2 regions of the Cellvibrio fontiphilus genome follow, and region 2 is predicted to be linked to the other one. Evidence: predicted binding sites of a transcription regulator. Region 2 holds the regulator's gene; the other holds the start of a gene.

Region 1 (3,122 bases), on a different contig from region 2:
TTTCTGCCTCTTGCCCCAAATGAATGCCATGCTGTAACAGCGGCGCGAGCAACGCCGGGCTTTTTAATTGCGGGCGGATTTGTTTGTGGCAACAGGGCGAACACATAATAATCTCGGCGCCGGTGCGAATGCCCATATTCAATGCGTAGTCAGTTGCTGTGTCGCAGGCATGTAGCGCAATCATAATATTGATATTTTGTGCGGCAAAATGCTGCACATCACCCTGTTCGAATTTGATTCCCGCCAGCGCCAATTTGTGGGCGGTTTGATTGCATAAATCCACCAAGCCCTGCCGCAACTCCACCCCTGTAACCTGGGTTTTCACACCGAGATTTGCCGTTAAATAATCGTGTACCGCAAAAGTTAAATAAGCTTTGCCTGAACCGAAATCAGCGATGTGTAATTCGCGGCGTTTATCCAACCCCGTTTGCTGGATTGCCGTAGAAAGCACTTCAATAAATTTATTGATTTGTTTCCACTTGCGCGACATAGCCGGAATGATTTGACCATTCGCATCAGTAATTCCCAACTCGCGCAAGTAAGGTCGATCCTGTTCCACATAGCGCAGTTTCGCGCGATTGTGTGCAACCTCAACCGCAGCGCCTGCTTGAGCGCCCGCTGCGGCAGTATTTTTATTGCGATTTTTATTAATCAGCACCTTACCTTTTTTGCTGAAACTTATTTGGATTTCCCACTCATGAGTAATTAGATGGGCGTTGTGGAAATCTGCACCTAGCCACTGCTGCAATTGCGTGACCGCCTCGCTGAGCGCGAAATTTTTAGTCACATGGTTGGTGCGATAGTCGTATAAAAACGACAGCAGCTGCTGCTCTTTTATCTGCACCGGGCGAATAGTAATACGATTTAAATCCGCCTCGGCACCTTTGTATTTGGACAGCACCAAACGCTGTAACTTGCCGGCAGTAAATGCCTGCTGGCAGTCGGTAAAAAAGCTGGCTAACTCGGCATTTGGGGCTTCACTCATCACCACTCTACTCCAATAGTCAGTTTCTATAGGCAAAGCGCCTACAGGAACAAGGTGGCTATATTACCCTTTTGCTGCCCAGCCGCGCACAACCACGCTGTCAACTCCACTTACTTCAGCAATAGCCAGAGGCGAGATTTTACTTGACCTAGATCAACGAATTCCTGTAATTTCAGTAATTACTGAAATTACAGGAATTCCACAAATGCCGATTACCCTCACCCCAATGATCCAATCCTGCATCCTCCATTTTGGTGAAATGGGGAGCCGCTGGGGGATCAACCGTACCGTGGGGCAAATGTATGCCCTGTTAGTGCTGAGCAAAGAGCCGCTGTGCGCCGACGATATGACCGAGGCACTGGGCATTTCGCGCTCCAATGTGAGCATGGGTTTAAAAGAATTAATGTCCTGGGAGTTGGTGAAGCTGCAGCATCGCCCCGGTGAGCGCAAAGAATTTTATTCCGCGCCGGGCGATGTGTGGGACATAGCCAAAACCCTGATTGAACAGCGCCGCAAACGGGAAATAGACCCGACTCTTTCCACCCTGCGCAATTTATTAATTGAGCAGCCCGCCAACGCCGAGGAGGAATACGCGCAGCAACGGATGCGCGAAATGCACGAGCTGATTGAAATGATTACGCTCTGGACACAGGAAATCCAACGGCTGGATTCAGCCAACCTGGGCAAATTACTCAAGCTAGGTAGCAGTATCGGCAAAGTACTCGACATGAAGGATCGTTTATTGGGTGGCAAAAAAGAATCCACGAAATAATTGACCGAGGTATATGTCATGCTCGACACACTGATCCTTTCACGCATTCAATTTGCCGCGAATATTTCGTTTCATATTTTATTTCCCACCATCACCATCGCACTCTGTTGGTTTTTGTTGTACTTCAAAATTCGCTACAACCGCAGTGGCGATGAAGTGTGGATGCGCGCCTATCGCTTTTGGGTAAAAGTATTTGCGCTCACCTTTGCACTCGGCGTGGTCAGTGGTATCACCATGAGTTTTCAATTTGGCACCAACTGGCCGGGCTATATGGAAACCGTGGGTAATATCGCCGGGCCGCTGCTGGGTTATGAAGTGCTGACTGCATTTTTTTTAGAGGCAACTTTCCTCGGCATTATGTTGTTTGGTATTGATCGCGTATCCAATCGCATACATACACTGGCGACTTTTTTAGTCGCGTTTGGCACCACTATGTCGGCGTTTTGGATCATCGCACTCAACTCATGGATGCAAACCCCCACCGGTTTTGAACTGCGCGATGGTGTGGCCTATCCCACCGATTGGCTGGCGATTATTTTTAATCCATCCATGCCTTATCGTTTAGCGCATATGCTGGTTGCCTCAGGTTTAACGGCGGCGTTTTTAATTGCTGGCCTCTCTGCCTATCGCATTTTAAAAGGCGATCACAAACCAGCACCGCGCCTCGCGCTTAAAACCGCAAGCATAGCGGCAGCCATTTTAATTCCGCTCCAAATTTTTCTGGGCGATATACATGGTTTGAATTCGCTGGAGCACCAACCTGCCAAAGTCGCCGCCATTGAAGCCGTATGGCACACCGAAAAAGGTGCGCCGCTGGTATTGTTTGCCATTCCCGATAAAGAGACACAAACCAATAAATTCGCAATTGAAATACCAAAACTGGCGAGTTTGATTCTCACCCACGATGCCAATGGCGAATTAAAAGGTATTAATGAATTTGCAGGCGTTCATCCACCGGTTGCCCCGCTGTTTTACGGCTTCCGCATCATGGTGGGCATAGGAGTACTGATGCTGTTGGTATCCTGGTGGGCGGTGTTTCAGCACTGGCGCAACAAAGAAATATCGCCACTGTTATTAAAAATATTTGTGGGCATGACCTTCTCCGGTTGGCTTGCCACACTTGCAGGTTGGTACGTAACTGAAATTGGCCGCCAGCCCTGGTTAGTCACCGGCGTATTAACCACCGCCGATGCAGTGACCACCACACCCGCCGCCAATGTGGGCATTTCACTGGCGATTTATGTAACGCTTTATGTTGTGCTGTTATTTGCGTATGTGCGCACGCTATTCCTGATGGCAAGAAAAGCCGTACTGGTGGATCGCCCGGAAGAGATCAAAAGCCTGCAGGAAACATTATTTAACGCA
Region 2 (3,122 bases):
TACCTGGCCATTTATTACGCGCTGGCAACACCGCCACCCCAAATATTGGCGGGCAGCCAGTGGCAATGTTCGCCGCTCAGTGCTGCGGCTATTGGGTGCCATATCCACCAGTGTGCTGGTTTATGGGGCGGCCACCATTGAATTGGCAGATGCAAACCTGAATCAGGCTCTCGCCGCGAATCCTTCCGCAGTGACAGATGCCATCTCGGTATTACAGCAGACGACCTGGGTATTTTTCTGGGTGTTTGCGATGATAATTTTGTTCATCGCCTTCTTTGGCTATCAACTATTCACCCGGTGGCAGCAATCCACCGACAAGTTGCTGCGTGAACTGCACAGCGCCAATGAGCGTCTGGAAAGCCTGGCGCAAATCGATGGGCTGACGGGTTTATTAAACCGTCGCACCATGGATGAACGCCTGACCAAAGAATGGCAGCGCGCCAAAAGAACCGGCAACGGCAGTGCGCTAGTATTGCTGGATATAGATCACTTCAAAAACATTAATGATCGATATGGCCACGCAGCAGGCGATTTGGTCATCCGTACTATCGCCGGGGCAATTCAGGCTGAAGCCAGGGGCATGGACCTCGCCAGTCGCTATGGCGGTGAAGAGTTCGTGATTTTACTGCCCCAGACCGACACCAGTGGCGCAGTACAATTTGCCGAGCGAATACGCGCTCGTGTGGCTACTGCTGTCGGCTACCACGAAACCCATACCTTACAAGTGACCGTCAGTTTGGGAGTCGCTATTTTTTCACCGCAAGACAACAACTTTAACCAGTGGCTAGCGCGAGCTGACCGGGCGTTGTACGCCGCTAAGGCTGCAGGGCGCAACCAAGTGATGGTGGCAGATTAATCCAGCAATCCCCAGTAATAAAAAAACCGCACATAGAGTGCGGTTTTTAGAAGGTTGCCTGTCGAGCGACAGGTCAAACTAGCGAGACGAATTAGAGACCAATTACGTTTTCCGCTTGCGGACCTTTTTGGCCCGGCTTCACATCAAACTCAACACGCTGACCTTCAGCCAGGGTTTTAAAACCCGAACCACTGATAGCGCTGTAGTGTACAAATACATCTTGCCCGGCTTCACTTGCGATAAAACCAAAACCTTTGGATTCATTAAACCATTTAACGGTACCAGTACTTCTAGCCATAATTAACCTCGGTGTTTTTAATAAAAATGAATACTCCACAAGGGATTAAGCTGGTGAATTCAGATCTTACTTATGAAAAACAGAACGAGGTGCTAATAGTTTTACTGCTAGAACAACGATGCGACTTACCATAAATAATGCTGCTAACTGACCAGCAGATCCAATATATTATCGAGCCAACTGCAAGTAAAGAGGCTCTTTTAGCAAACCAGCCTTCTTTTTGGTTATAAGCCGACATCAATAACCAGTGTTGCCCCAATACCGATATTTCCGCTCACATTTGAGCTAAATCAACTATTTACCACCTCCAGTAAAGCTGCAACAATCCCTTTTTATCTGGTGGTGCAAGTGCTAGCACCATGACTATTAATCGAGGTGCCGGCGCCATGACAGTTAATCAAAATATCGTAAAAACCCAAGATGCAAACTGTCCTCACGATAAACGAGTCAGCTGCGGTAATTGCCGGCTAAATACCATTTGCCTACCTATCAGTTTGCACATTGAGGATATCGACCGCCTAAACGGTATCATCCAACGCGGTAAGCCTTTGCAAAAAGGCGATTATCTCTATCGCGCCAATGACCATTTTCACTCGGTTTATGCAATACGCTCCGGTGCGGTAAAGGCGCTGACCCTGAGCGATAATGGAGAAGAGCAAGTCACCGGTTTTTATTTGCCCGGAGAAGTAGTGGGCATGGATGGCATAGCTGACAACCGTTACACCAACTCCGTAATCGCACTGGAAACCGCATCTGTGTGCGAAATCCCCTTCAATCGGATGGAAGAATTAAGTTTACAAATACCTAATTTGCAACGTCACTTCTTCCAACTTATGAGCCGTGAAATAACCCAGGACCAGCAGATTATTACCTTACTCAGCAAAAGCAGTGCCGAAGAGCGCATAGCCGCATTATTACTGAGTATTTCCAGCCGCAATAGCCGCCGACAACTTTCGGCCAATGCATTCCGCCTGCCCATGTCACGCACCGACATAGGCAATTACCTGGGTTTAACCATTGAAACCGTCAGTCGTATTTTCACTCGCCTGCAAAAGCAAAATGTTATTTCAGTCGATAAAAAAGAAGTACTCATTACCGATATGGAATTACTCCGCAATATCGCTAATGGCGATGGCCACTGCTAAATTGCAGCATAAAACTTTCATGAGAATCCGTAATGATTAGCAACCCGCGTTTGCAAGCCACCCTCTCTGCGTTTGATAGAGCCAACCTGCAAGACCCCAATACTGAAATAGTGGACGGCAAGCCTGTTGCCAAAGAATGGATTTACGGGCAGCGAATGAGCAAGCAGCTGCAAGTATTTTGCCCCCAAGCTTCAGAGGCACTGCAGCTCGCCGCTCGCAGCCAGCATATTTGTCGCTGGAAAATACCTCGCGCTGACTATCCTATGGATCGTGCGGGTTACAAAAGATGGCGACTGGATCTTGCCCAATTACACGGTGAAATAGCCGGCAATATCATGGCTGAAGAAGGCTACGATGAAACCATGGTCGCGCGCGTGAAAGATCTGTTGCTAAAACGCAGTTTGAAGCGCGATGAAGAAGTGCAAACACTGGAAGATGTTATCTGTCTGGTATTTATTGAATTTTATCTGGAAGATTTTGCCAGCAAACACGATGAAACCAAACTGATCGATATCATCCGGAAGACCTGGAACAAAATGTCAACCAAAGGTCACGAAGCCGCATTGAAATTGCCATTACGCGATGAAATGTTAACCTTGGTTGGCAAAGCACTTAGCACCGACAACTGATCTCTATTGCTACAACCCTGTTGATCCAATTCTTGGCGTAAATTATTAAAAAGGAAACCACCGTGTACCTAGCTCTAAAACACCTGCATTTAACCTTCGTTGCTCTCTCATTATTGATTTTTGTAGTGCGCGGCCTCTGGTTATTTATGCATTCAACCATGCTTGACAAAAAACTATTCAAAATAGCACCACAT

The links. Region 2 encodes FNR, which switches genes on or off when oxygen is low (the NO sensors DNR and NnrR bind a similar motif). Its sites were predicted from a motif close to TTGATNNNNATCAA; they were not measured.
Region 1: the regulator FNR is predicted to act here: its motif matches at 1,129-1,142, upstream of ACFODX_RS02125 (GbsR/MarR family transcriptional regulator).

The regions. Positions count from the first base shown of each region.
Region 1 covers NZ_JBHRTF010000002.1:50,743-53,864, forward strand. The annotation lists gene ACFODX_RS02120 (class I SAM-dependent methyltransferase) at 1-985, opposite strand, end outside; gene ACFODX_RS02125 (GbsR/MarR family transcriptional regulator) at 1,197-1,757, shown strand; gene ACFODX_RS02130 (cytochrome ubiquinol oxidase subunit I) at 1,776-3,122, shown strand, end outside.
Region 2 covers NZ_JBHRTF010000006.1:250,323-253,444, reverse strand. The annotation lists gene ACFODX_RS14960 (GGDEF domain-containing protein) at 1-856, shown strand, start outside; gene ACFODX_RS14955 (cold-shock protein) at 948-1,154, opposite strand; gene fnr (fumarate/nitrate reduction transcriptional regulator Fnr) at 1,541-2,299, shown strand; gene ACFODX_RS14945 (DUF4202 domain-containing protein) at 2,332-2,928, shown strand; gene ACFODX_RS14940 (SirB2 family protein) at 2,991-3,122, shown strand, end outside.